2 linked regions of the Cystobacter fuscus genome follow. The protein of the gene in region 1 interacts with the protein of each later gene in a pairwise test. Links are inferred from orthologs where the notes say so. Each region holds a gene or a part of one and is shown on either strand. Other genes may lie near its edges. The genes, in order: pheT and secD.

Region 1 (14,517 bases):
GCTGTCGGCCTTCGTGCGCGGACAGGTGACGGTGGGGGCGATCCTGTCGGTGCTCTACAGCGTGGGGCTGGGGTTCGCGCGCATCGACATGGCGATCGTCATCGGGGTGATCGCGGGCTTTGGCAACATGGTGCCCTACCTGGGCACGGGCGTGGGCGTGGTGCTGGCGCTGCTGGGGGTGATGCTGTCCTGGCAGGGCGCGTGGCAGCTCGCCGTCGTGGTGGGCACGTTCGTGGTGGGGCAGATGGCCGAGGGCTTCATCATCACGCCGCGCGTCGTGGGCGACAAGGTGGGCCTGTCCTCGATGGCCGTCATCATCGCCATCCTGGCGTTTGGCGAGCTGTTCGGCTTCACCGGCATCCTGCTCGCGGTGCCCACGACGGCCATCCTCAAGGTGGTGCTGAGCGTGGTGGTGGAGCGCTACCAGAAGACGTCCGTCTATACGGGCGAGAAGCCCACCCCCTGAATCCCGGGCCCGGTAGCGGGCAACGGAGCCGGGGGGGTTGGCGCCTGGGGGGGAGGGGAGCTAGGCAAGGGGCGTGGCGAAGCGCGAAGCAATGGAGCGGGACGTGGCGGGCCTCGGGCTCCTTCATGAGGAAATCATCGCCTGCCGGGCCTGTCCCCGGCTGGTGGAGTGGCGGGAGAAGATCGCCCGGGAGAAGCGCCGGGCCTACCGGGACTGGACGTACTGGGGCCGGGCGGTGCCGGGGTTTGGAGATCCCCGGGCGGGCATGGTCATCGTGGGACTGGCGCCCGCGGCGCATGGTGCCAACCGGACGGGCCGGTACTTCACGGGGGACCGGTCGGGAGAGTTCCTGTTCGCCGGGCTGCACCGGGCGGGGTTCGCCAATCAGCCCCGGAGCGACCACCGCGACGACGGGCTGGAGCTGACCGGGGCCTTCATCTCCGCGCCCTGCCGGTGCGCGCCTCCCGACAACAAGCCCCTGCCGGAGGAGCTGGTGCGCTGCACGCCCTTCTTCGACCGGGAGCTGGCCCTGCTGCCCGTCCGGGTGGTCCTGGCGCTGGGGAGCATCGCCTGGAACGCGACGCTCGCCTGGATGCAGCGCACGGGGGTGGAGCTTCCCTCGCCCCGGCCCGCCTTCGGCCACGGGGCCGAGCTGGCCGTGCCGGGGGCTCCGGTGCTGCTGGGCAGCTACCACGTCAGCCAGCAGAACACCCAGACGGGGCGGCTCACCCCCGCCATGTTCGACGCGGTGACGGCCCGGGCCCGGGTGTTGTTGGCGTCCGCGCGGGAAGAGCGCGCACGCGTGTCGCTGTTTCCTTGACAGCCGAGGGCGCCCCCTGTAATTCCCCGCCCGCCTCGTGACGACGAGTCCCGCGGCGAACGGGTCGTTAGCTCAGCGGTAGAGCACTACCTTGACACGGTAGGGGTCAGTGGTTCGATCCCACTACGACCCACAAGCATCACGGTTTTCAACGCGCGGGCGGCAGGCTGATCAGCCTTGCCGCCCGTGTTCTTTTCCGAGGTCTCCCATGGCGGATCAAATCACGGTGACGCTCCCCGACGGCAGCCAGAAGCAGGCGGCGCGGGGCACGAGCATCGCTGACTTCGTGCGTGAGGGCATTGGGGCGGGCCTGGCCAAGGCCGCGCTCTTCGCGCGGGTGAACGGCGAGGACATGGACTTGTCGCGCCGGCTCGAGTCGGACGTGAAGCTGCAGATCTTCACCTCCAAGAGCCCCGAGGGGTTGGAGCTCATCCGGCACGACGCCGCGCACGTGGTGGCGGCGGTGGTGCAGCGGCTCTATCCCGGCACCCAGGTGACGATCGGCCCGTCCACGGAGGACGGCTTCTACTACGACTTCTTCCGCGACCGGCCCTTCACGCCCGAGGACCTGGAGAAGATCGAGGCGGAGGCCAACAAGGAGATCGCCCAGAACCAGCCCTTCGTGCGCAGCGAGGTCTCCATGGAGGAGGCCATCCAGCTCTTCGAGGGCAAGGGCGAGAAGTTCAAGGTCGAGATCGTCAAGGACATCGCGGCCAAGGGCGCCAAGACGCTCACGCTCTACACCCACGGCGACTGGGTGGACTTCTGTCTCGGGCCCCACGCGCCGAGCACCGGGAAGATCGGCGTCATCAAGCTCATGTCCACGAGCGGTGCCTACTGGCGCGGCGATCATCGCAACCCGATGCTCCAGCGCATCTACGGCACGGCCTTCTTCGACAAGAAGGCGCTCCAGGAGCACCTCAACCGGCTGGAGGAGGCGCGCAAGCGCGACCACCGCAAGCTGGGCAAGGAACTGGATCTCTTCCACTTCCACCAGTTCTCGCCCGGCGGCGCCTTCTGGACCCCCAAGGGCACCACCCTCTACAACACCCTGTCGGCCTTCATGCGCCGGCTGACGACCGACAACGGCTACGTGGAGATCAAGACCCCGCTGCTCTACAACAAGGGCCTGTGGGAGACGAGCGGCCACTGGGGCAAGTACAAGGAGAACATGTTCCTCGTGCTGGACAACGAGAGCGGCGAGCACGACTTCTCGCTCAAGCCGATGAACTGCCCCAGCCACCACCTGTACTACGGCTTCAAGAAGCACAGCTACCGCGACCTGCCCCTGCGCCTGCACACCCAGGACGTACTGCACCGCAACGAGGCGGCCGGCTCGCTGGGCGGCCTCACGCGCGTGCGCCAGTTCGCCCAGGACGACGCCCACATCTACTGCCGCGAGGATCAGATCCCCGACGAGGTGAAGCACTTCGTCCGCATCCTGGATCACGTCTACAAGGCCGTGGGGCTGAGCTACTCGGTGAAGTTGTCCACGCGGCCGGAGAAGCGGCTCGGCGATGACTCGCTGTGGGATCGGGCCGAGGGCGGCCTGAAGAGCGCGCTGGAGAGCCTGGGTCTGCAGTACGAGCTCAAGCCGGGCGATGGCGCCTTCTACGGCCCGAAGATCGACTTCGACGTGTCCGACAGCATCGGCCGCAAGTGGCAGCTGGGCACCATCCAGCTCGACTACCTGGCGCCCGAGCGCTTCGATCTCACCTACGTGGGCGAGGACAACGCCGAGCACCGCCCGGTCGTGCTGCACCGCGCCATCTACGGCTCCTTCGAGCGCTTCATCGCCATCCTCATCGAGCACTTCGCGGGGGCGTTCCCGGCGTGGCTGGCGCCCGTGCAGGTCACGCTCGTCACCGTGGCGGACCGGCAGCTCGACTACGCCCGCCAGGTGCGCGACCGGCTGCGCTCCAAGGGCTACCGGGTGGAACTGGACGAGCGGGGAATCACCCTCAACGCCAAGATCCGCGAGGGTCAGGTGCAGAAGATCCCCTTCACCCTGGTGATCGGCGACAACGAGGTGGAGGCGGGCGCGGTCTCCCCCCGCCGCTACGGCGGAGAGGACCTCAAGAGCATGAAGCTGGAGCTCTTCGAGGCCCTGCTGGAGAAGGAAGCGGCCTGGCCCTGATGTCCTACCTGTCCTCCCTGGAGTCCGGGACCTTCTGAGGGCCCTTGACTCCCGGAGGCTGGCAAGTATCTTGCCCCCCTTCCGAGGGGGGTACCTACTCCCACTAGCTGGAGGACTGTCACATCGCTCGCGACCAAAGAACGAACCGCCGTATTCGCGCTCGCGAGGTCCGCGTTGTAGGACCCGCGGGAGAGCAGCTCGGTGTCCTGTCGATCGAAGCCGCCCTGGAGCGTGCTCAGTCCGAGGGGATGGACCTCGTCGAGGTCAACCCCATGGCCAAGCCGCCGGTCTGCAAGATCATGGACTACGGCAAGTTCAAGTACGAGGAGAAGAAGCGGGCCTCGGAAGCGAAGAAGAAGCAGGTCGTCGTCCATCTGAAGGAAGTCAAGCTCCGCCCGAAGACGGAGGAGCATGACTACGAGTTCAAGGTTCGCAACGTGCGCCGCTTCCTCGAGGAGGGGAACAAGGCCAAGGTCACGATCATGTTCCGTGGCCGTGAGATCACGCACAAGGAACTGGGCTCGGCCATCCTCGACGACGTCATCAAGGACCTGAAGGACGTGGCGGTGGTGGAGCAGATGCCGCGCATGGAAGGGCGGCAGATGTTCATGATCATCGCCCCCAACCCGAAGGTGGCGCAGCGGGCGCGCGAGTTGGCCCGGCAGCAGGCGGCGGCGGCGGAGAAGGCCGAGGCGGCGGGCAAGCCCGCGGCGGGCGGCCCGGCGGGTGGCAAGAAGCCCAGCGATGCTCCGGGAGAAGGCACCCCGGCGGTGGATGCACCGGTGGCCCAGGCGGCCCCCACGGCTCCGGCGGCTCAGTCCGGCGGCGCGAAATAGATGAACCCGGTGGAGGGTCTCTCGAGGCCCGCCACCTCCAGACGGACGTCGAGCGAGAAGGAAGGAAACGGCATCATGCCCAAGTTGAAGACCCGGAGCAGCGCGAAGAAGCGCTTCCACGTGAAGAAGTCCGGCCAGGTGAAGTTCGCCAAGGCCTATGGCAAGCACCTGTTCACCCACGCCAAGAGCCAGAAGCTCAAGCGCGAGCACCGGGGCACGGGTCACCTCCGGGACATGGACGCCAAGAAGGTGCGTCTGGAGCTGTTCCCGTACGGGGCCAACTAGTCGGCAAGCGCAGTCGCAGTCGCAGTGGCAGCAAGAGGGCCCTGACGGTGTGCGAGAGCACCGGGGGTTTTCAAACACCTCGAAGGTAGGAGTGAGTCATGCGCGTCAAAAAAGGATTCAAGGCCCGTCGTCGTCGTAATCGCATTCTGAAGCTGGCCAAGGGCTACCGGGGCCGCCGCAAGAATTGCTACAAGCGGGCCAACCAGGCCGTGGAGCGCGCGCTGGATTACGCCAGCCGTGATCGCGCGCAGCGCAAGCGCAACTTCCGCTCGCTGTGGATCGTCCGCATCAACGCGGCCGCTCGCCTCACGGGCCTGTCGTACTCGCGGCTGATCTCCGGTCTGGCCAAGAACAAGATCGCCCTGGATCGCAAGGTCCTCGCCGATCTGGCCGTGGCGGATCCCGCCGGTTTTGCCGCCGTCGCCAACATCGCGAAGGCGGCCTGAGAAGAAGCGGCAGTGGCGGCGGTCCGGGGTGTTCCCGGGCCGTCCTCCGCTCCTGGAAGTGAACCGGGCTGCCCCTGTGGGCGGCCTTTTTTTTTTGCCCCGGCATGAGCCCGGGGAGGAAGGCGAAGTCCGATGCGAGACCGCTTGCAGTCGCTCGCGGATGCGGCACGGCGCGAGATCTCCGTCGCCTCGGAACCCACCGCGGTGGAGGCGCTCCGGATCCGCTACCTCGGCAAGAAGGGCGAGTTGTCCGGTGTGCTCGGCGGCATGGGCAAGTTGCCCCCCGACGAGCGCCGCGCCCTGGGCGAGGTGGCCAATCAGGTCAAGGCCGAGATCGAGAAGCTGCTCGGCGAGGCCATCCAGCGCGTGGAGGAGGCGGCGCTCGAGAGCGAGCTGCGCGGCCCCAGGCTGGACGTGACGCTGCCCGGGCGCAGCGTCACCCCCGGCAGTCGCCACCCGGTGTCCCGGACGATGGAGGACATCGTCCGCACCTTCCAGCGGCTCGGCTTCGAGGTGGCCCATGGGCCGGAGATCGAGCTGGACTACTTCAACTTCGAGGCGCTCAACCTCCCGAAGGATCACCCCGCGCGCGACATGCAGGACACCTTCTACGTGGACGAGGCCTCGCTCGGCCACGCGAAGAAGGCGGACAGCCCGGTGCTCCTGCGCACGCACACCTCGCCGGTGCAGGTGCGCTTCATGCTCAACCGCAAGCCGCCCATCCGCGCCGTCATGCCGGGCCGCGTCTACCGGCGCGACTCGGACATCACCCACACGCCCATGTTCCACCAGGTGGAGGGGCTGCTCGTGGACAAGGACGTGAGCTTCGCCGAGCTCAAGGGCACCCTGGACGCCTTCGTGAAGGCCTTCTTCGGCTCGGACACGCGCACGCGCTTCCGGCCTTCCTTCTTTCCCTTCACCGAGCCCTCGGCCGAGGTGGACATCTCCTGCACCTCGTGCGGCGGCAAGGGTTGCCGCGTGTGCAAGCAGACCGGCTGGCTGGAGGTGCTCGGCAGCGGCATGGTGCACCCCAACGTCTTCAAGTACAGCGGCTACGACGCCACCGAGGTGACGGGCTACGCGTTCGGCATGGGCGTGGAGCGCATCGCCATGCTGCGCTATCGCATCGATGACCTGCGGATGATGTTCGAGAACGACGCGCGCTTCCTGGAGCAGTTCTGATGAAGATCTCGGTCAAGTGGCTCAAGGACTATGTGGCGCTGCCCGCGGCCGTGGAGGAGCTGGCGCGCAAGTTGACGGCGGTGGGTCTGGAGATCGAGGGCCTGGATCGCCCCGGCGAGGCCCTGCGCGGCGTCGTGGTGGCGCAGATCCAGGAGTCCGTCCAGCACCCCAACGCGGACAAGCTGTCCGTCACCAAGGTGGACCTGGGCGGCCCGGAGAAGCTCCAGGTGGTGTGCGGCGCCAAGAACTTCAAGGTCGGGGACAAGGTGCCCCTGGCCACCCTCGGCACGAAGCTGCCCAATGGCGTGGAGATCAAGCAGGCTCCGCTGCGCGGCGTGGACAGCTTCGGCATGCTCTGCTCGGCCAAGGAGCTGGGCCTGTCCGAGGAGTCCTCCGGCCTGCTCATCCTCCCGCCGGAGCTCGTGCCCGGCACGCCCATCGCCGAGGCGCTCGGGGTGGATGACGTGGTGCTGGAGGTGAACGTCACCCCCAACCGGCCCGATGCCCTGTCCCACCTGGGCGTGGCGCGCGAGGTGGCCGTGGCCACGGGCTCGCCCCTGAAGCTTCCCGAGCCCCGGCTCGCGGAGTCCGGCGAGCCCGCCTCCAGCAAGATCAAGGTGCGCATCGAGGACCCCGTGCGCTGCCCGCGCTACGCGGCCCGCGTCATCGAGAACGTGAAGATCGGCCCCTCGCCCCAGTGGCTCCAGGACCGGCTCAAGGCGTGCGGCGTGCGCCCCATCAGCAACGTGGTGGACGTGACGAACTTCGTCCTCCTGGAGTACGGCCAGCCCCTGCACGCCTTCGACCTGGCCAAGGTGGCGGGCCAGGAGATCATCGTCCGCACCGCTCGGCCCGGCGAGAAGATGACCACGCTGGATGGCAAGCAGCGCGCGCTGGATGCCGAGGATCTGCTCGTCTGTGACCGCGACCGGGCCCAGGCCCTGGCCGGAGTGATGGGCGGCGAGGACAGCGAGGTGAGCGCGAGCACCACCCGCGTGGTGCTGGAGTCCGCCCACTTCCAGCCCTCGAGCATCCGCCGCTCCTCCAAGCGCCATGGCCTGCACACCGAGGCCTCGCACCGCTTCGAGCGCGGGGCGGACCTGGATGCCGTCGTGCCCGCGGTGGATCGGGCCGCGGCGCTCATCGCCGAGCTGGCCGGTGGCACGGTGGCGCCGGGCCGCGTGGACGTGTACCCCCAGCCCCAGCCGCTGCGCCGGGTGTCCATGCGCTATGGCCGGGTGGAGAAGGTGCTCGGCGTGGCCATCGCCGAGGCGGACTGCCGGCGCATTCTCGGCACCCTGGGCTTCAAGGCCGTGGAGGAGGGGAGCGGGCAGACGACCTTCGAGGTGCCCCGCGCCCGCGTGGACGTGGAGCGGGAGGAGGACCTCTTCGAGGAACTCGCCCGCGTCCACGGCTACGACAACATCCCCGCGAAGCTGCCGCGCGGCCTCGCCGAGCTGGCCCCCGAGCCGCCCGCCACCGAGGCCGAGCGCCGCGCCCGTCAGGCACTCGCCGGAGCGGGGTTGAGCGAGGTGGTGAACTACTCCTTCGTGATGCCGCGCGTGCTGGAGGCCCTCGGGGGCAAGGAGCAGCCGGTGGCGCTGCTCAACCCGCTGAGCGTCGAGCAGTCGGTGATGCGCACGAGCCTGTTGCCCGGCCTGCTGGAGAACCTCTCACGCAGCGTGCGGCACCAGGTGGACACCGTGTTCGTGTACGAGATGGGACGGGCCTACCTGCGCGACCCCGCCGGCGGCCAGGGTCAGCAGCCGGCCGCGCGAGAGGTGCCTCGTCTGGCGGGCCTGTGCTGGGGCCTGCGTGGTGGCCGCACCTGGACCCAGAAGGACGCGAGGGCGGACTTCTACGACGCCAAGGGCGCCGTGGAGGGGGTGCTGCACGCGCTCCATGTGGACGGAGTCCGCTTCGTCCCCGCGGAGGCCCCGGCGTACCATCCGCGCGCCTGTGCCCGGGTGGAGCTGGCCGACGGCACGGTGCTCGGCCATGTGGGCGAGCTGCACCCGCGTGTGACCAAGGCCCTGGAGCTGCCTCGGGACGTCTTCGCCTTCGAGCTGGACACGGGGCCGCTCTATGCCGCCGCCCGGCTCGTGCCCGCCTGGGGGGGCCTGCCTCGCTTCCCGGCGGTGCTGCGGGACCTGGCCGTGGTGGTGCCCCTGGAGCTGCCCAACGACGAGGTCCGTCGGGTCATCCTCGAGGTCGGCGGGCCGCTGGTGGAGGACGCGCTCGTCTTCGACGTCTACACGGGCAAGCCCATCCCCGAGGGACGCAAGAACCTGGCGTACGCCATCCGCTACCGCTCGCCCGAGCGCACCCTCACCGACGCGGAGGTGGGCACCGCCCACCAGCGCATCATCGCCGAGGTCAACCAGCGCCTGGGCGGCGCCCTGCGCGCCTGAGAACGCGAAAAACCTGAGTGAAACCGGTGGGTTGACAGTCGTTGGGGAAGACTGTCACAGTCCGCCGGGTTCACCCCGGAAGAGGGACGCGAAGGCACGCGCATGACCAAGGCGGACATCATCGAGGGCGTCTACGAGAAGGTCGGCTTCTCCAAGAAGGAGTCGGCGGAGATCGTGGAACTCGTCTTCGACACCTTCAAGGAAACGCTCGAGCGGGGGGACAAGATCAAGATCTCGGGCTTCGGCAACTTCCAGGTGCGCCAGAAGAAGGCGCGCGTGGGCCGCAACCCGCAGACGGGCAAGGAGATCGAGATCTCGGCGCGCCGGGTGCTGACCTTCCGGCCGAGCGCGGTGCTCAAGGCGGCGCTCAACGGCGAGCAGATTCCGGAGAACCACTCCGAGCTGGACGCCGCCGAGGAGGCCGCCGCCGACGCCGCCGAGGCCGCCGGGTTGGATCCCGAGGACATGGACGAGGAGTTCGAGGGGCTCGAGCCCGTGAAGGTGTCGCGGGCGGAATGAAGGCGAAAGCCGGGTGATTTTTTCGAGGGCTGCCCGATCTCTTTCTTGACCTGAAGATGGGGTAGGGGCATAAGGCAGCCCATCTCGCCGACGCCGAAAGGCACCGCGCGGGAGACAGCACAACGGGGCGTAGCGCAGCCTGGTAGCGCACTTGCTTGGGGTGCAAGTGGTCGCAGGTTCAAATCCTGTCGCCCCGACCATCGAAGACCCTGGAGTCTGGCTTCACGGTGGACTCCAGGGTCTTCATCTTCCCCATCGGGAAGGCAGTCGTTGTGGGGAGTTAGTTCAGTTGGTTAGAACGCCGGCCTGTCACGCCGGAGGCCACGGGTTCAAGTCCCGTACTCCTCGCCAAAGAAGCCCAGCAATCCTCCGGGGTTGCTGGGCTTTTTCTTTGCCCGCGTGTGCCCTCGGCGTGCCCCTTCGGCGCTTCGGACCGGAGCGGCATGGAGCTGGCGCACAGGTGCTCAAGGGGTGGAGCGCCCGCCAATCTCCGGGAAGCGCTCGTAGGCCCGTTTGAGCGCGTCCAGGTGAGCGGGGTGGCGCATCGGTGAGCCTGACAACCCACCCGCCCGTCGCGGTGCGCCGTGAGCGTGACAGCAGCTCCGCGTCGCGGGCCGGGTCCGGAAAGCCGATGGCCCGTGCGGCAGCGGGCGACCAGTAGTTCAGCCACCCGAGGCGATGCGGAATCTCTGGCGAGCGCATGGCACTGGGGGACCTGATCACCGGCAGGCCACGGGGAGGCGGCTCCAGGTCGTCTGGCCGATTCTTCGTCTGGCGTGCAATGTCCACCCCCGCGCTGAACGGCGTCGCGTGCCCCCAGAACGCGCGTGCTTCCTCCGCCACAGCCTCTAGCAAAGCCGCCGCAGCCGCGATGCCGTCCGCGGACAGAGGCACTGACACATGGAATTCAAACTGTGCCCGACCGCCAGGAGACATCCCCGCCGGTTTCCCCCATCCCATTACTCTCACTCGGAAGTTGTCATCGATGCTGCGCAGAGTCGGAAACTCCCCGCGCTTACTCTCACGGGCAACGAGTGCATCACGATCCTGTAACGGAACAAGTTGTCCCTCGTCAGAAATCATAAGCCCGATGCACAAACCAGGAACTGCGCGTTCCATTCCATGAACAACAGCCAATGGACGGCCATCATTGACCGCAAGCGCAGGCGCGTAGACGATCATGGTCATCTGGTCTTTTTGTGTGGCGGACATTTCAGCACCAATCCATGAGGACGATAACGCCCTGAAGTTGCGGTTCCTCGATTTCCAGCATGGCCTTGTGAGTGGCGCTTCGCACGCCGACCTGGAAGTCAAATACCGTCTGGCGGCGAGGAGCCCTGAGCGCGTACTCCGTCAGGCTGTCAGTTCTTCGATGTGGCGTCTGTGCTCGTTCGAAAAGCTGTCGGCGGAACTTGTTGGTCTCCATGCGACCGAAGGCAACTCCAATCTTTTAAGGCAATGGCCAAGGGCGGCATTGGCCTCGCCAACAATGAGCTTCAGCGCCATGACGACATCGTGATTGCGATACTTCGAATCCAGGGGGGAGTCCCACTGCCGCGGCGGGCGCCGCGCGGGGATCAGGGCCGCTCGAGCCGGCGCCAGCGTCCGGCGTGCGCCGTCTCGCGCCAGGTGTCGAAGGGCTCGGGCGGCGTGCCCTCGCCGAAGACGAGCACGGTGTCGAACCACTGGCGCTGCTCCAGGGTGGCGGCGCGCACGTCGCTCACCGGCGCCTGACCGGGCAGGGCGTGCACCGGGTGGTGCCTGGCATCCGTGAAGAAGTCATGGCCCACGCCGCCCCGGGTGGCGGTGAGCCACTGCCCCAGGTGCGCCAGGTAGATGTGGCGGCTGCCCAGCACGGTGGCGCCCACCAGGGACAAGTAGCCGTTGCGCCCCGGTGGCCCACCGGCCATCACCTCGTCGAGGCCCTCCACCGCCCGGGCGAAGCGCTCGTGGAAGACGGCCGTCTCGCCCAGGGAGAACAGGCTCAGCAGGACGAGGCCCGCGCGCAGGGCCCGGGGCAGCACGCGCCAGTCCACCATCAAGAGCGAGCACATGCCCGCGAGCACCGGCAGCCGCACACTCACGAGGAAGATGCCCGAGAGCGTCTTGGGGGTGACGAGGTAGAGCGCCACGAGCGCGAGGAAGGCCATGGCCGGGGCGGCGGGCTCCTCGCGCCGGCGGCGCAGCCAGTACACCCCGAAGGCGAGCGTCACCAGCAGCGGCCCCACGGCCGCGAGCCAGCCCTCGGGCTGGTACGTCTTGAAGAACCAGTTGATGTGCGAGGCGGCGTTGTACTCGGTCACCGGCCAGTCGCCGGGGGTGACGGCCCGGGTGGCCATGCTCCAGGCCTTGGGCAAGGAGAGCAGCACGGGCAGTCCCATGCTCACGGCGAGCCCCTGGATGCGCGCGCGCCACGGTCGCCCACTCAACGCCACCGCCGCCATGGCCACGCTGATCGCCGCGAACGCCACCAGGTGGGACAGGAAGGTGGCCGCCGCGAGGAGGTTCACCCAGATGAACCTCCTGGGGCTCGGAGCCTCGAGCGCCCGGACGAAGGCGGCGAGGGTGAGGAAGGCGAGGGACTGGGCGAACAGCCCGGAGAGCAGGCCGTACCAGTACGACAGGTTGAAGGCGAGGGGCAGGCCCACGAGGAGCACCGCGTCCGAGCGCCGCCAGGCGCGCACCAGGGCGAGGTGGGACACGGGGTAGAGCATCAGCGCGAGCCACAGGCCCACCCGCACGGCCACCGCGCCGTTGGTGACGATCGCCAGGGGCAACAGCAGCCAGTAGATGAGGCCATAGCCCCACGGGAAGTGCACGCCATACACCGCGCGCACGGCGGGATCTCCCCGGAGCGCGAGCCTCAGGGTCTCCAACTGGGCGCCATGCGCGGCCAGATCCACGCAGGGCGGAGACCCCGCGACGCACCATGAGGCGAAGAGGCCCCACAGCGCGAAGAGGAGTGGAAGGTGCCAGCGCCGCGCGGAGGCAGAACCGCACGGGGGAGCAGAGAGCATGACGCCTCTTACCCGGCTTCCACGAGGCGGCGAAGTCCGAGTAGGAGGTTCCGGGGAGGCGCATGCCTCTCACGCGGGCCTGCTAGTCCTTCGTGCAGACCACGTCGTCCACCTGGAGGTGGTCGCGGTCCGCCACGCTGCGGCCGGGGTAGAAGAACAGGCGCCAGTCACGCACGTTGCCGGTGAAGCGGAAGAACACCGGCTCCCAGGCATCGCTGTCCACCGTGATGAAGTCCGTCTGAGGGCTCCAGCCGGCGCTCGAGTAGATGCGGTGGCGGATGGTGCCGTGGCCCCTCACCCGGTACGAGCAGGAGTAGTTGCCGGTCGGCACGTTGAACTTCTGGAGCGTGAAGCGTTCGGCGACCTGGATGGGGACGACGAACTGGAGCGCACGCGAGCCTCCGTGCACCGCCTGCGTGTAGGGCACGAGGCGCGAGGGCTTGATCTCCGAGCCCGGATCCGCGACGCCGTTGTCCAGCCCGTACCAGTAGTCGGGAATGTACGGGGTGCCGTAGTACGGAATGGGCGTGTTGCTCCAGTTCTCGAAGCCGCCGTTGCGGATGATGTTCGCGGGGTGCTCGGCGGAGACACAGCGACGGGTCGCCGGGTCGCAGGCGGGCAGGTCGCCGCGGCAGTCGTAGGTGGTGAAGCAGGCCCCAGGGGACAGCTCGCACACGCCCGTCGTGGGGTTGCAGCTCGTCGCCGGGTTGTTGCAGACGACGCCCGCGCAGGGGTCGCCTTCCACGCAGAGGTGCGAGGCGGTATCACAGACGGGCGTCTGCGGAGTGCCGGCGCAATCCGCATGGCGGACGCAGCGGTCCGCCGCGGTCACGCACGTGTGGGACGCATCGCAGGTCTGCCACTCGCTGCACTGGGTGGCGTTGTTGCAGCGGCCGGAGAGCGGCTCACAGGTCGCGGTGGCGTTCACGCAGCGCTCCCATGACTGGCAGCTGACCATGTCACACGGCTCCGGGGCGCGGGCGCAGCGCACGTCGTCGATGATCAGGTGGTCGCTCCGGGTGTTCCGGAGGCTGAAGACGAACTCGAAGGTGTCGTAGACGGGGTTGGCGAGGTTGAAGGCGTACGACACCCGGGTCCAGTCCTGGGTCTCGACCGTGGTGTAGCTCGAGTACGAGGAGTAATCGGTGTCGAAGAAGGCGTTGCGGATCTCACCGGAGCCCCGCACCTGGTAGGTGCAGGAGTAGCGGCCGGCGGGCATGGACTTCGCGACGGTGGTGAAGCGCTTGTGCGTGCCCGTGTCATTGATCAGCCGGGCCGCGTTGAGGCCCTGGTAGGGATTCGTCGTCACCTTCTGCACCGCGTCGCTGGTGAGGTTCGACTTGCTGCCCAGCCACTGGGAGGGAAGCGCGCCGGGCCATTCCTCGAAGCTCCAGTTGTCGAGGACGCTCGTCCCGGCGTCGGAGCCCGCATCGGGCGTCTCCGTGCCCGCGTCCGGCGTCTCGGTCCCCGAATCAGGCGTCCCGGTGCCCGCATCCGGAACCTCGGTGCCAGCGTCCGGAGTCTCCGTGCCCGAGTCCGGGGTCCCAGTGCCAGAGTCCGGAGTCTCGGTGCCCGAGTCGGGCGTCTCCGTCCCGGAGTCCGGAGGCTCCGAGCCTGAATCCGGCACTTCGGTGCCAGCATCCGGCTGCTGCGTGCCCGCGTCCGGTCGTGGCTGACCGGAATCAGGGGGCCCTTCTGGATCCGTCGAATCACCGCAGGCGGTCAGCAGGACCATCAGCGACGTCAGGCATACTCGGAACAACTTCACAGCAAACCTCCAGCTTCAAAGGAACGAGTTCTACCTAGCATCTCCGATAAGCCTGAAATAGTTCAATGTCGGAGGAATGCAAAGACTCGGTGTCAGAAGCGTCCTTCTGATTCGGTACAGTCAGGTAAGAAGTGACAAAGCAGAACAACCTGCCGCAGGTGCCCCCGGGTATGAGCATCCGTCCGCCAGTCACTGGCGCGAAGGAGGCCTTCCATGGGTCGTCGCAAGCATCGGGTTGGGTCGAGGACGCTTGCACTCTGTCAAGGGGGTCAAAAATTCCTGTCGCCTGACAGGCGGGCCGCGTACCGGCACCCTCGGGAACGTCACCTTCCCAGTGAGCCCGAAGACGGAACCTTGAGCATGGCCACTGCGAGCCGCGCCGAGTCTCAAGGGGTGGCTCGCCCGCCGATCTCCGGGAAGCGCTCGTAGGCCCGTTTGAGCGCGTCCAGGTGGGCGGGGTTATCGAGATCGAGCGGCGCGTCCGTGAGCTGCACGACCCACCCGCCCGTCGCGGTGCGCCGCGCCCGTGAGAGCAAGTCCGCGTCGCGCGCCGTGTCCGGAAACCCGATGGCCTGAGCAGCGGCGGCCGACCAGTAGTTCAGCCACCCGAGGCAATGCGGAATCTCAGGC
Region 2 (14,365 bases), 1.9 Mb from region 1 along the record:
GCGCGCTCGCGCAGGTGTCCACCCAGCGCCTGGAGAGTCGTCATGTCCCGCGCGGGGTTCTTCACCAGCCACAGGCTCAGCCCGCCAGCGAGAATCAGCAGCGAGATCACCCAGATGCCTCGAGTGAGGGTGCGCAGGAAGTCGGTCATTCGTGTGCCCAGCCTAGCAAGGCGGAGCAGGAGCGTCGCGCTGGTGTCTACCTCACGGAGCACTTTCCTCCCGCTTGTGCGGCAACGGAGTGGCTTGTAGAGGCCCGCGTGTGGACTCTTCCTCTCGCCTGCGCCCAGGCCTCGTCTGGTTGATGGCCCTCGCCTCGGGCCTCGCGGTCGCCAACCTCTACTACCACCAGCCCCTGCTCGGAGACATCGGCCGGACGTTCCAGGCCTCGGATCGGGCGGTGGGCCTCGTCGCCACGGTGTCCCAGGTGGGCTACGCCCTGGGGCTGTTGCTCATCGTCCCCCTGGGTGACAGCCTCGAGCGGCGCCGCGTCATCGTCCTCATGACGCTGCTGGTGAGTCTCGCGCTGACGGGCGTGGCCCTGGCCCCCCACCTGCCCACGTTGGTGCTCGCCAGTGGCCTGGTGGGCGTGACCACGGTGGTGCCCCAGTTGCTCGTGCCCTTCGCCGCGCACCTGGCCGCCCCGGAGCAGCGCGGGCGCGTGGTGGGGCAGGTGATGAGCGGATTGCTCATCGGCATCCTCCTGTCGCGCACGGCGGCGGGCTTCGTCGGCGTGCAGTTCGGCTGGCGCTCCATGTTCTGGTTCGCCGCGGGCTTGATGCTGGTGCTCGCGGGGGTGCTGCGGCTCACGCTGCCCCATCAGCCCGCGAGCGCCTCCTGGTCCTACCCGGCCTTGCTGCGCTCGCTGGTGGAGCTGGTGCGCGAGGAGCCCGTGCTCCGGCTCCACTCCCTGCTGGGCGCGCTCACCTTCGGGGCCTTCAGCGCCTTCTGGAGCACGCTGGCGCTCCACCTGCACGCCCTGCCTCAGCACTACGGCGCGCGCGTCGCGGGGCTGTTTGGCGTGGTGGGCGTGGCTGGAGCCATCGCCGCGCCCCTGGTGGGCCGCTACAGCGACACCCGTGGGGATCGGCGCATCAACGCCTTCTCCCTGGGCATCCTGCTCGTCTCCTTCGTCGTGCTCGGCGTGGCGGGTCAGTGGCTGTGGGGCATCGCCCTGGGCGTCATCCTGTTGGACCTGGGCGCCCAGGCCAATCACATCTCCAACCAGGCGCGCGTCTACGCCCTCCGCCCCGAGGCCCGCAGCCGCCTCAACACCGTCTATATGGTGACGTACTTCGTGGGCGGGGCACTCGGCTCGGGGCTGGGCAGTCTGGCCTGGAGCCATCTGGGGTGGCCAGGCGTGTGCGCCGTGGGGGGGCTGCTGCCGCTCGTGGGCTTGCTGGTCCTGGGGGCCGCCGCTTCACCGCGACAGGTGGAGCAGCCCCGGGCATAGGGCCGGCCAGGGACACGCCGTCCCTCGCCAGCCCTGGGCTCAGCGTGGCGTGTCGTCCTGGTTCTGCCCGGTGTTCGTCGCTCCGCCGCTGCCCTGGGTTCCCGTGCCCGGCGTTGGCGTGCCGCTTCCCTGGACGTCGCCGGTGTCCGTGCTTCCCACGCCCGTGCCTCCGCCGCCCGTTCCTTGCTGCTGGGTGGCGTCACCGGAGCCGCCCGTTCCCTGTGCCTTTCGGGAAGAGCTCTCGTAGTGATCGGCTCTGCACCCCGCGGTCAGCAGCAGGGCCGCCGTCATGGCGCCAACGAGCGCCACCTTGATGTGACTCATGGTCGTTTCTCCCTCCCCGTATGGGGATTTCCCTCCCATGGGAAAGCTGGGCTTTCACGGGAGGGACGACATCGCCCCGGGAAACACGCGTCCTCCCGGTGGGTCGCTCACGAGGGAAGGGAGTCGTGACGCTCAACGCTGGAGTGAAGGCGGAGGAACAGGCCGTTTCGGCGGCTCCTCCACCGGGCGGTTGCAGTACAGCCAGGCCGTGAGTCCCAGCAACGCCAGCACCGCCAGGCGCCGCAGCACGTCCTCCCGCCGCCCCCTGGGGGAGTCCTCCTCCTCGCGCTCGGCGGCCTGGAGCGCCCGTGTCACCTCCTCGCCCTGTGCGCGCATCCGCCGGCACAGCGCCAGCGTCGCCGCCAGGGCAGGAGGCACCCCTCCGGTGTCCTGCTCGAGCGCCCCGGCCAGGGCCCGTGCCCAGACATCCTCTTCCGCGTCGTTCTCCGGTGGCCGGCAGGGCAGGGACGCCGCCCGGGACAACCCCAGCGCCGCGCGCAGGAAGTGGACGGAGAAGGCCTCCGGGGAGATGCCGTAGAAGGCCGCGCTCTCCTCCAGGGAGCGGCCCTGGGTCAGCCGCGTGAGCAGGAAGGCGGCCTCGCGGTAGGGCAGGGCTCGGAGCGCCGCGAGCAGTTGCGCGGTCGAGAATTGGGAGGCGTCGGGGGCAGGGGACACGGGCGCGGCATTCTCCGACATCCGGCGGCTGATTTCTTGAGCCGTGATCAGCCCCCCCTACACTGGCGGCCATGTGGCGACCTGTTGCACTGATGCTGCTCGTGCTCGTGCCCCTGCGCGCGCCCGCCGTGGAGACCATGCGCATCGCCATGGGTGACGCCCAGGGCGAGGTGCGCGTGAGTGGCAAGGGCCTCTCCTTTGGCTCCGATACCGAGGACGCCTCCTTCACCCCCCTGCAGCAGGACGGGGTCGTCGTGCGGCGGCGGGGCTCGCGCCTGGAGCTCAACGGCGCGCCCGTCATCGGCTCCGCGGTGCGCTTCCGCGCCGGAGTGGAGTCGTCGGACGCGGGCACGCCGGGCGACTCGGCCATTCGCGCCGGGGACATGGAGGTGCGCGGCGACGTCGTGGTGCGCCTGTACAAGGACGGGCTCCAGCTCGTCAACGTCATCGCCCTGGAGGACTACCTCGCCGCCGTGCTCGGCAGCGAGATGCCCGTCTCCTTTCCCCCCGAGGCCCTCAAGGCCCAGGCCGTGGCGGCCCGCACCTACGCCCTGCAGAAGAAGCTGGAGACCTACGGCGCCCCCTTCCACATGGGCAGCAGCGTGCTCCACCAGGTGTACGGCGGCCTCAACCGGGAGGACCCCCGCACCCGCGCCGCCGTGGAGGCCACCCGCGGCGAGGTGCTCACGTACGAGCTCGCCCCCATCGAGGCCTACTTCCATGCCTCCTGTGGGGGCCGCACCGAGTCCGGCTGGGATTCGCTCCAGCGGGATCTGCCCTACCTCAAGGCCGTGGACTGCCCGTGTGGCCGCCTGCCCGCCAGCCGCTGGAGCGCCACCGTCTCCGATGCCGAGCTGCGCGCCGCCCTGGGTCAGTCCACCGAGGGCTTCCGGGTGACGAGCCGCACGTCCACGCACCGGGTGAACCGGGTCAGCGCGGCCGGCGGGGCCTCGGTCGATGGGGCCCAGTTCCGGCGCAAGCTCGGCTACACGAAGCTCAAGAGCCTGGACTTCGACGTGGAGCACACCCAGGGCAAGTGGCACTTCACCGGCCGTGGCTATGGCCATGGGGCGGGCCTCTGCCAGTGGGGCGCCAAGGCGCTGGCCGACAGCGGGAAGTCCTACCGCGACATCCTCCTGCACTACTACCCGGACACCGAGCTGCAGCAGCTCTACTGAAGCTCCACCGCTACATCCCGTTTCGTCCGAGGCGTCCGGGCTGTTACAAGCGGCTCCCGCCGTGTCCTCCCAGCTCTCCGATTACGACTTCGCGCTCCCCGAGGCGCAGATCGCCCAGGCCCCCCTGGCCACCCGGGATGCCTCGCGCCTCATGGTGGTGAGCCGCGCCACGGGCGCCTGGAGCCACCGCCACTTCGCCGAGCTGCCCGAGCTGCTGCGCGAGGGCGATCTGCTCGTGGTCAACGACGCCCGGGTCATCCCCGCCCGGCTGCTGGGCTCCAAGGTGGGCACGGGCGGCCGGGTCGAGCTGCTCGTGGTGCGCCCCGCCGCCGCCACGCTCACCTCCCAGGCGCTCGGCGGAGCCCCCGAGGCGCTCGAGTGGATCTGCCTCGGCCAGGCCTCCAAGGGCCTCAAGCCCGGGGCGCGCGTGTCCTTCGCCGGTGGCCTGGAGGCCGAGGTGCTGGAGGCGCTCGGGGGAGGGGAGTACCGGGTGCGCTTCCACGCGGCGCCGGGCACGTCGCTCGCGCGGCTGCTGGACACGGCGGGCCGCCTGCCCCTGCCGCCCTACATCACCCGGCCTCCCGAGGACGCGGACGCCGAGCGCTACCAGACGGTGTACGCGCGGGCCTCGGGCGCGGTGGCCGCGCCCACCGCGGGGCTGCACTTCACACAGGCCACCTTCGAGGCGCTCGCCGCCCGGGGCATCCAACGCGTGGAGGTGACGCTGGACGTGGGGCCCGGCACCTTCCTGCCCGTGCGCGAGGAGAACCTGGAGAAGCACCACATGCACCCGGAGCGCTACACCGTCCCCGAGGCCACCGCCCGGGCGGTGAACGCCGCCAAGGCCGAGGGCCGCCGGGTGGTGGCGGTGGGAACCACGGTGGTGCGCACGCTGGAGTCGGCGTGGGAGCCCGAGTCCGGGGGGCTGCGCGCGGGCCCGGGCGAGACGTCCATCTTCATCCGCCCCGGCTTCACCTTCCGCGCGGTGGACGTGCTCGTCACCAACTTCCACCTGCCGCGCTCCACGTTGGTGGTGCTGGTGAGCGCGCTGCTCGGGCGCGAGCGCACCCTGGCGGCCTACCGGGAGGCGGTCGCCGCCGGCTACCGGTTCTTCTCGTACGGCGACGCGATGTTGGTGACGGAGTAGGGAGACGACAGACGCCATGGCAGAGCCGCGCAAGGAGAAGGGGGACACCCGGGTCGCACCGAGCCTGGTGCGCTACGAGCTGTTGCACGAGGACGCCTCGGGCACGCGCGCGCGCCGGGGACGGCTGCACACACCGCACGGCCCCGTGGAGACGCCCATCTTCATGCCCGTGGGCACCGTGGGCAGCGTCAAGGGCGTGGGGCCGGATGATCTGCTCACGCTCGACGCGCAGATCATCCTCGGCAACACCTATCACCTGATGCTCCGGCCGGGAGACGACCTGGTGGGGCACATGGGCGGCCTGCACCGCTTCATCTCCTGGGACAGGCCCATGCTCACCGACAGCGGGGGCTTCCAGGTGTTCAGCCTCTCGGAGAAGCGGAAGATCACCGAGGAGGGCGCGGCCTTCCAGTCCCACCTGGACGGGCGCCACCTGATGCTCTCGCCCGAGCGCTCCATCGAGATCCAGGAGACGCTCGGCGCGGACATCATCATGGCGTTCGACGAGTGCCCGCCGTCCACCGAGAGCCGGGCCTACCTGGAGAAGTCCCTGGCGCGCACCACGCGCTGGCTGCACCGGTGCGTGAAGGCCTGGAGCCGCGAGCGCTCCTCGCTCTTCGGCATCGTCCAGGGCGGGTTGGATCAGGAGTTGCGCAAGCGGCACACCGAGGAGGTGTGCGCGGTGGACCTGCCCGGCTACGCGCTCGGTGGCTACGCGGTGGGCGAGACACCGGAGGCCATGTACGAGGGGGTGGCGTATTCCGCGCCCCTGTTGCCCCGGGACAAGCCGCGCTACCTCATGGGGGTGGGCACGCCCGTGGACCTGGTCACCTGCGTGGAGCACGGGGTGGACATGTTCGACTGCGTGCTGCCCACGCGCTGCGCGCGCAACGGCCTGCTCTTCACCTCCGAGGGCAAGCTCGTCATCCGCAACGCCACCTGGGCGAGGGACGAGCGGCCGGCGGACCCGGCGTGCTCCTGCTACACCTGCCGCAACTTCAGCCGGGCCTACCTGCGCCACCTCTTCGTGGCGGGGGAGATCCTGGCCATGCGGCTCAACAGCCTGCACAACCTGCACTACTTCCTCACCCTCATGAAGCAGGTGCGCGAGGCCATCGCCCAGGACCGCTATGCCCAGTTCGCCCGCGACTTCCGGGAGCGGGCCCGGGCCCAGGAGACCGAGCGGACGCGGACGAAATAGCGCCCGGGAAGGGGCCCGGGAGGCCGCCAGGAAGGGCGTCCCTGGCCGCCTGCCCGACGGGAATGACGCGGGGCGGAAGTGTCCGGTTTCCTCGGTTTGCTTGCCGGGGGTGTGGGGCTGCTGCTAAGAGGCCCCCCTTTCGGACACATTCGCCGGCCGTGAAATCCAGGGGCGGCGACCCGGTACAAATTTCATCCAGCGACGAGGCGGTTCGTGGCAGACAGCATTCCAATCCTGGCGCAGGCGGCGGGCGGTCCCAGCGGGATGATGAACATCGTCTTCATCATCGGGCTGTTCGCCATCATGTACTTCGTGATGATCCGCCCGCAGCAGAAGCAGCTCAAGAAGCACCAGGAGCTCATCTCCAGCCTGAAGAAGGGCGATGAGGTCGTCACCCAGGGTGGCCTCATCGGGCGCATCCAGAACGTGATGGATCGCGAGGTGACGCTCGAGGTGGCCAGCGGAACGCGCATCCGCGTGCTCAAGACGTCGGTGGCCGGACGCTATGCGGCGGGTGAGGCGGCCGGGGCGACCAAGGCCGAGGACAAGAAGGAGGAGAAGTGATGGATCGCGGCTGGTATTGGAGGCTGGGCCTGGTCATCGGCGTGACGCTGGTGACCGTGTGGCTCCTGATGCCCTCCTATTATTCCTTGTTCAAGGTGGACCGCAGCGAGCGCAACAACCTGGCGGCCATCGAGAAGGCGATGCCCTCGTGGGCGCCTCCTGCCAAGTACCGCATCAACCTGGGGCTCGACCTGCAGGGCGGCATCCACATGGTGATGCGTGTGGACACCAAGACGGCCCTGGAGAAGCGCACCGAGCGCCGGGGTGATCAGATCGCCCGCTACATCAACGAGAAGCAGCTGGGCCAGGTGACGGTGGACACGGACGTGGAGCGGCTCCAGCTCACGTTGACCGCGCAGGACCCCTCCACCATGGACGCCATCGAGAAGGAGGTGCTCGCCACCTTCACCGACTTCACGCGCGTGTCGCGTGACGGCGCCAGGCTGGTGCTCACGCCGGACGAGGGGCAGATCAACCGCTTCCGCGACGAGTCGGTGGACCAGGCGATGCTCGTCATCCGCCGCCGCATCGACAAGTGGGGCGTGGCCGAGGTGGACGTGCGCAAGCTGGGCACGGACGCCATCCAGATCTCCCTGCCGGGCCGCAATGATCCCGAGCAGGCCAAGGAGCTGGTGGGCACCACGGCGCAGCTCGAGTTCCACATGGTGGACGACACCACGGACTTCTTCCGTCAGCACTACCAGAACTCGCCTCCGCCCGAGGGCAGCAACATCACCCTCACCACCGCCGACGGCTTTCCCCAGCTCCAGGGGCCCAACCGAGAGGCGCTCCTGGCGTACGTGAAGGACGCGACGCCCCAGGGCCGCGTGGTGATGCTCGAGTGCATCGCGAGCGCGACGCGCAAGGGCGTGTGCGACAGCTACCGCACCTACCTGCTGGAGAAGGAAGCGCCGCTGACGGGCGAGAGCCTCACCGGCGCGGACGCCTCGCTCAGCCAGCTCAACGAGCCCGAGGTGAACATCAGCTTCGACGCCGCCGGGGCGCGCCAGTTCGAGGAGCTCACCGACAAGGGCGTGGGCCGGCGCATGGCGATCGTCCTGGACGACTACGTGCAGTCGGCGCCGCGCATCAACGAGCGCATCGGCGGTGGCCGGGCGCGCATCACCATGGGCCGCGCGGGAGGCCGTCCGCTGGAGCAGTGGCTGGCGGACGCCCAGACGCTGGCGCTGGCGCTCAAGGCGGGCGCGCTGCCCGCGCCGGTGACCACGGGTGAAATCCGCCAGGTGGGCGCCTCGCTGGGTGACGAGCTCATCCGCAAGGGCAGCCTCGCCGCGGCGGTGGGCGTGCTGTGCGTCATCGTCTTCATGGGGCTGTACTACCGCTCCGCGGGCCTCATCGCGGACGTGGCCCTGCTGCTCAACGGCCTGCTCATCCTCGGGGGCATGGCGCTCTTCAACGCCACGCTCACGTTGCCGGGCCTCGCGGCCTTCGTGCTCACGCTGGGTATCGCGGTGGACGCCAACGTGCTCATCAACGAGCGCATCCGCGAGGAGCTCAGCCACGGCAAGACGCCGCGCGCCGCGGTGGACCAGGGTTACGACCGTGCCTTCTGGACCATCTTCGACGCCCACGTCACCGCGATCATCGCCGGCCTCATCCTCTTCTTCACCGGTACGGGCCCGGTGCGCGGCTTCGCCACCACGCTCATCATCGGCCTGCTGGCGTCGCTCTTCACCTCCATCCTGGTGACGCGCGTCATCATGACCTACTTCGTCCACGGCCGGAACGCCCAGACGGTGTCCGTCTAGGCAGCACCTCGGGGTACAGCCGACATGCAGATCCTCAAGAACAAGACGAACTACGACTTCATCGGCAAGCGCAAGCCGGCCCTCTTCATCTCCACGGCGATCAACCTCATCATCCTCGTGGGCATCGCCGTGGTGGGCTTCAACTTCGGCGTGGACTTCGCTGGCGGTACGGTGGTGGAGGTGCAGTTCAACCACTCCGTCTCCGCGAGCGACGTGCGCCAGCGCGTCGAGTCCACCGGGCAGCTCCACGACGTGTCCGTGCAGAGCATCGGCGCGGCGTCGGAGAACTCGTTCCTCGTGCGCCTGGGCGGCGTGACGCAGCTCACCGAGGAGGGTGGGGCCAAGGCGAGCCAGGCCCTCCAGGCGCTCGGCCAGATCGATCCCAAGGCCATCCGCGTGGACCTGGCCAACGGCATCATCAACGTGCGCTCCAAGCAGCCGCTGGACGTGGCGCAGATCGAGAAGACCGTGGAGGGCACCGGCACCGGCGTGGAAGAGGTGCGCGACATCGGCCAGGCGCAGTCCGGCGACTACGACTACCAGGTGGTGGCCAGCGGCATGGCGGACCGCATCCGCGGCGCGCTGGTGCAGGGCCAGGCCGCCGACAAGCCGGACTTCGAGATGCGCCGCGTCGAGTACGTGGGTCCGCAGGTGGGCAAGCAGCTGCGCAACCGCGGCATCCAGGCGCTGCTCTTCTCCATGGTGGCCATCCTCATCTACGTGGCCTTCCGCTTCGACTTCAAGTTCGGCCCCGGCGCGCTGCTCGCCATGCTGCACGACGTCATCATGGTGGCCGGCTTCTACCTGTTCAGCCGCGCCGAGTTCGGCCTCACCGCCATCGCCGCGCTGCTCACCATCGTGGGCTACTCGGTCAACGACACCATCGTCATCTACGACCGCATCCGCGAGGACATGGGCAAGTTCAAGGGCAAGCCCCTGCCGGAGGTCATCAACATCGCCGTCAACGACACCCTGGTGCGCACCATCCTCACCTCGGGCACCACGGCGCTCTCGCTCGTCGGTCTGCTCATCTTCGGCGTGGGGGAGATCCGCGACTTCGCCTGGGCGATGCTGGTGGGCATCATCGTGGGCACCTACTCGTCCGTGTACATCGCCAGCCCCGTCACCATCTGGCTGGATGAGCGCGAGCAGGCGCGTGGGAAGAAGGCGGGCGTCAACCAGCCCACGACGGCCTGAGTTCCCCGGAACCATCCAGGTAGCGCTCGCCGAGGCCCTCGGGCTCCGTGACTCCACGGACCCGCGGGCCTCGGGTGTTTCCAGGGCATGGAGGCCCCTCGTCCAAGCCCCGTGGCGGCGTATCCCACCCCACCTCGAGGGCAGGCGAGCAGGGGAGCGAATCCCAGGTCAGATCAGTCTGGACAGACCCCCCAGGTAGAGTGATGAAGATTTCTGGCCCGGACGCTCCCACGGTAGGAGGCTCCGGAGCGGAGGTGACTGTGCGTTGGATGATGCCGGAAGTGCCCCAGGAGCAGGCGGCTTCACTGTCCGTGGAGCTGGGTCTCCATCCCCTGCCGGCGCGAGTCCTCATCCACCGCGGGCTGCGCACCCCCGAGGCCGCCTCCGCCTTCCTGTCCGACCGGCTGGCGGACCTGCCCGACCCCTACCGGATGAAGGGCATGGCCGCGGGCGTGGAGCGGCTCACCCGGGCGCTCCGGGAGAAGGAGCGCATCACCCTCTACGGTGACTATGACGTGGACGGCGTGTGCTCCACGTCGCTCATGGCCCTGTTCCTCCGGGAGCTGGGTGCCCGGCCCGCCACCTACATCCCCCACCGCATGGACGAGGGCTATGGCCTCAACCTCCAGGCGGTGGAGAAGATCGCCGCGGACGGCACGCGGGTGCTGGTGACGCTCGATTGCGGCATCACCTCCGTGGCGGAGATCGCCCGGGCGAAGGAGCTGGGGCTGGACGTGGTGGTGGTGGACCACCATACGGTGCCCCCCACGCTGCCCCCCGCGGTGGCCGTGCTCAACCCCCACCAGCCCGGCTGCGAGTACCCCACCAAGCACCTGTGCGCCGCGGGCGTGGCCTTCAACCTGTGCATGGGCCTGCGCAAGCGGCTGCGCGATGATGGCTGGTTCGCCACCCGCAAGGAGCCCAACCTCAAGGCGCTGATGGATCTGGTGGCCATGGCCACCGTGGCGGACGTGGTGCCACTCACCGGCGCCAACCGCATCCTCGTCCACCATGGCCTGCAGGCGCTGAGCGCGGGCCTGCGTCCCGGCGTCAGGGCCCTCAAGGAGGTGGCGGGGTTGGACGCGGACAGTCCGGTGTCCGCCGGGCAGGTGGGCTACCGCCTGGGCCCGCGCATCAACGCCGCGGGACGGCTGCATGACGCCTCGCTGGGCTTGCAGCTCCTGTGCTCGGAGACCCTCGAGGCGGCCCGTCCGCTCGCGCAGGTGTTGGACCGGGCCAACGCCGAGCGCCAGGGCCTGGAGAGCAGCATCCTCACCGAGGCGCTCGCCCAGGCCGGGGAGCGCGCCGAGCAGAACGCCCGCGGCTTCGTGCTCTACGCGGACGGGTGGCACCCGGGCGTCATCGGCATCGTGGCCTCGCGCGTGGTGGAGCGCTTCCACCGGCCCACGGTCATGGTCGGGGTGAAGGACGGGGTGGGCAAGGGCTCGGCGCGCAGCATCGAGGGCTTCCACCTGTACGACGCGCTGAGCGGCTGCGCGGACCTGTTCGCCCGCTTCGGTGGCCACAAGCACGCCGCCGGGCTCACCATCGAGGGCAAACACCTGCCCGCCTTCCGCGAGGCCTTCGAGCGCATCGCCCACCAGCGCCTGACGCCCGAGGATCTCATCCCCCGCTGCAAGGTGGACGCGGTGGTGGGCGTGTCGGAGCTGGATGAGAAGGCGGTGGAGGCGCTGCAGAGGCTCGGGCCCTTCGGACAGGGCAACCCCGAGCCCGTGCTGGTGCTGCGCCGCCAGGTGGCTCGCCCGCGCGTGCTGCCGCACAAGACGGGCGGCTCGGGCCACCTCAAGCTGGCCCTGGTGGATGCGCCCAACATGGACGCCATCGGCTTCGGCATGGCGGACCGGCTGGCGTTGACCGAGGGTCCCGTGGACCTGGCCTTCCAGGCTGGCTTCGACACCTTCCGCGGCCAGCGCCGGCTGTCCCTCAAGCTCAAGGACTTGCGGATCGCCGCCTAGTTAGAGCAGTGGCGACGGTAAGGGACGCCATTCAAATGGAAGGCCGAGCCTGCTCTTCAGCCAGTCCTTGTCTCGCCAATATCCAGACTCGGCATTGAAGACGAGCTGCCCGCCGAATCGCTGGAACTCGATTCGTTCCCCATTGAAGAGCAGGAGCGTGTCTTGCGATTCATTCAATAGCAAGAGGGACGCATCCAGCAGAGTTCGTCTGAACCCGTCCCAGTCCGCATCATGCGCGCGGCGGAAACTGACTGTCAGTGTAGGGGTGAAATGGAATGCGGACTCGATGGCCGATTCCGTCCCACTTTCTGTGGCGCAGATCGAAACTGTTGCGTTGATGAGGTTTTCAGGTCGGCGATTGGAGCCTTCGCGAGCCGTTGCATGAGAGGGTGTTGGGATGGGCTCCAATCACTGACACCAGGGCGTAGCGGTCAAGTACTCCTCTACATGACAATCCATGGCACCCTCTCCAGGACCGCGCGCAACTCCTCATGCGTCGTGTCGAACTGCGCCGCCTCCGAGGGAGCATGGTCTGTTAGAGCCACAATGCTTTTGTCCTGTCTTTTCAGGCCCTCGATCACTACCCGCCCGTACGTGCCGGGCCACTCCACGCGGGCCAGTTCCTCCGCACGGCGGACCGGATCCAGGATGGTGAAGCACGGCCAGCGCGGCAGTCGAATCGTGCTCATGTCGCAGTTGTAGAACCGGCAGGCGTCGAGCCGCGCCTCCGTGAAGTCGCAGTCCGCAATCCCGCCGAGCCGCCACTTATCGAGATCGTCCTCGCGAAAACCGAAGTCGTTGCCGGTAAACCGGCCTTTGAAGCGGCACCCCTTGAAATTCATCCGACTCCAGCGCTTGTTCTTCAACTCCCCCTTCGCCTGGATGGTGCAGTCAATGAATTGCCCTGACATCATGGTGAGCCAGCGCGAGGCCACGCTGATGACGACGGTGCAGTTGCGCAGCGTGAGGTTGGGCCCGAGCCAGTAGAGCGCGCCCTTCGACAGCTCCAGCCGCTCGCCTACGATCTCTCGATCCTTGTAGTGGATGTTGGGAGTCACGTGGCCCTCAGAAGAAGATCATGCGGAAGAAGGTGCTGGCCATCCGGCGCCCGTGCAGGGCGAAGTTGGACTCCGTACCAGACAGGATCTCGTAGTGATAGTTCTGACCTGCCGGACCCGTAATATCGACCCCTCGGTCATTCCAGGACAGATTCGGGAACCGCTCCTTCAACCGGGCCTCGACCCACCGGCCTCGAGCCTGCCGCTCCAGCAGATTCGCCCGGTGCTCCTTACCGAGGCTCCGCATCTCGTCGATGGCCTTGAACTCCGCCTGGGTGAGCTCATTCACTGACCACTTCGCCGCCTCTTCCTTCACGGCCGCCTGCAGCTCGTCGCCCAGCCGGTCCTTCGCCGGTATATCCTTGAAACTCTTGCCTCGAGGGAGGTGCCAACGTTCCCCGTTGCCGAGGACGACCTGCTTGTTGCCGCCGCGGTGCTGAATGGCTACCGCGCCCGAGTGCCCTCGAGCAGCTCCGCCGGCACCACTCTTCGCCAGGACATTGATGGCCATGGGCGCTTGCGGGGACGTGAGGACGACGAGAGTGCGGCTCTCCTCCACCACCACCTCCACCGCGGCCACCTCCTCCATGGCGACGGCCACCGAGCCCTCCATGCCCTGGGCTGCCCACTGCGCCTGGACCTGGTTGAACCTCGGCAACGAGCGCACATGCGCGGCCACCTCGCCGAGCGTCCGCCCGCCGAGGGTGGCCACCGCGAGAATCATGGCGCGGGCCGCATCCGTCCCAATCCTTCGCCCGAAGGTCTCGCCCGCCTCGCGCAACTCCTCGAACGTGGTGGCCTCGTGGGCCCGGTGAGCCATGGTGGCCCAGCCGTCCATGAGGCCCCACATGGCGTCCAGGCCCAACCAGGCCAGCAGCACCACGGATAGCGCGGCGGCGGCTGCCTTCGTGCTCGGCTCGGGAAGTAGCCAGAGCGCCAGGTACAGGCCCGTGGCCCATACCAGCGACGAGAGAACCGCCTTCGGGCTCAGCTCCCGCCCCAGGGCGGCTTGCGTTTCATCGAGCACCGAGCCGAAGGCCAGGGCGAGCGCCAGGGTGCGCCTGTCGTCCGTGCGCAGGTAGGGCCCATCCGTGAAGAGGCCCAGGCAATCACCGCCGCCGCGCCGCTCGCACCAGCGGAGGTACTTCTCCTTCAGTGCCGCCTCGGCCTCGGGCACCAGCGGGCCCTTGTCGTCGAGGGGTACCAGCGTGAGCACCCTGTCGCGGTACACCTCGGCGAGCAGCTCCTCCTCCGGCATGGCCTGGAGGAGCACCTGGGCCGTCTCCTGGGCCGAGCCCTTCACCTGGAAGCGGTGGCCGAGCACCTGCACCGCGCGCTGGTACTCGGCCGCCGTGAGGGCCACCACGCGGGTGTTGCCGCGCACCTGGGGACTGTCTGCGAAGACAACCACCACGGGCTCGAACTGGCGCGGAGCCTCGTGGGCTTCCTTCGCCGACGGAGGCCGCCAGCGGCTCTTCCCGCTGACCTGGCCTCTCATGGGTGCCTGCGTCGCGCATGCCGCGTGGAGAAACAGGACGATGAGCCCGAAGGCCCTCGTGGGTGCCCAATGCGGCGGGCCTCTCTTCACTTCTCTCCTGAGTCCGCTCCGCTTGTCGTGCATGTGCTCCCCCCTCTCCCTGGGTAGGGAGCAGGGCGGAGGCTTTCACAGGGCGAATCTGAAAGGAATGAGGGTCCGGGTTGACGACCCCCGCAGAACTCCTCCGCGTGGCCTAGGCGATGCCCCAGCGCACGCGGCCGGGTGTCAGCAGCGCTCCCGCGCGTGCCAGGTCGTTCATCCGGAAGCGCTCCGCCCGCTTCTCGAAGGC

The links.
Region 2: the proteins of pheT (region 1) and secD interact in binary tests that used the Escherichia coli proteins (3 or more experiments, as listed by UniProt). The link is inferred for Cystobacter fuscus from one-to-one orthologs.

Annotation. Positions count from the first base shown.
Region 1 is NZ_CP022098.1:5,808,521-5,823,037, forward strand. What follows is about bases 5,772-8,877. They hold pheT (phenylalanine--tRNA ligase subunit beta), read left to right. Parts: upstream 5,772-6,171; coding sequence 6,172-8,583; downstream 8,584-8,877. Other genes in these bases: pheS (phenylalanine--tRNA ligase subunit alpha), read left to right, coding at 5,772-6,172. In the rest of the region: CYFUS_RS23645 (AI-2E family transporter), read left to right, coding at 1-466; CYFUS_RS23650 (uracil-DNA glycosylase), read left to right, coding at 558-1,286; thrS (threonine--tRNA ligase), read left to right, coding at 1,495-3,423; rpmI (50S ribosomal protein L35), read left to right, coding at 4,335-4,544; rplT (50S ribosomal protein L20), read left to right, coding at 4,643-4,990; more of pheS, read left to right, coding at 5,123-5,771; CYFUS_RS51775 (DUF6310 domain-containing protein), read right to left, coding at 10,316-10,528; CYFUS_RS23715 (hypothetical protein), read right to left, coding at 10,680-12,119; CYFUS_RS23720 (invertase recombinase-like protein), read right to left, coding at 12,202-13,887; CYFUS_RS23725 (DUF5953 family protein), read right to left, coding at 14,274-14,517.
Region 2 is NZ_CP022098.1:7,659,551-7,673,915, reverse strand. The notes cover bases 5,970-8,923. They hold secD (protein translocase subunit SecD), read left to right. Parts: upstream 5,970-6,538; coding sequence 6,539-8,308; downstream 8,309-8,923. Other genes in these bases: secF (protein translocase subunit SecF), read left to right, coding at 8,333-8,923; yajC (preprotein translocase subunit YajC), read left to right, coding at 6,189-6,539; tgt (tRNA guanosine(34) transglycosylase Tgt), read left to right, coding at 5,970-5,975. In the rest of the region: CYFUS_RS31000 (GspE/PulE family protein), read right to left, coding at 1-149; CYFUS_RS30995 (MFS transporter), read left to right, coding at 302-1,450; CYFUS_RS30990 (hypothetical protein), read right to left, coding at 1,490-1,774; CYFUS_RS30985 (hypothetical protein), read right to left, coding at 1,907-2,470; CYFUS_RS30980 (SpoIID/LytB domain-containing protein), read left to right, coding at 2,521-3,627; tRNA preQ1(34) S-adenosylmethionine ribosyltransferase-isomerase QueA, read left to right, coding at 3,689-4,774; more of tgt, read left to right, coding at 4,791-5,969; more of secF, read left to right, coding at 8,924-9,505; single-stranded-DNA-specific exonuclease RecJ, read left to right, coding at 9,775-11,481; CYFUS_RS54670 (SitI3 family protein), read right to left, coding at 11,482-11,889; CYFUS_RS30945 (hypothetical protein), read right to left, coding at 11,925-12,539; CYFUS_RS30940 (hypothetical protein), read right to left, coding at 12,547-14,037; CYFUS_RS30935 (YHS domain-containing protein), read right to left, coding at 14,270-14,365. UniProt on the Escherichia coli protein: Part of the Sec protein translocase complex. Interacts with the SecYEG preprotein conducting channel. SecDF uses the proton motive force (PMF) to complete protein translocation after the ATP-dependent function of SecA.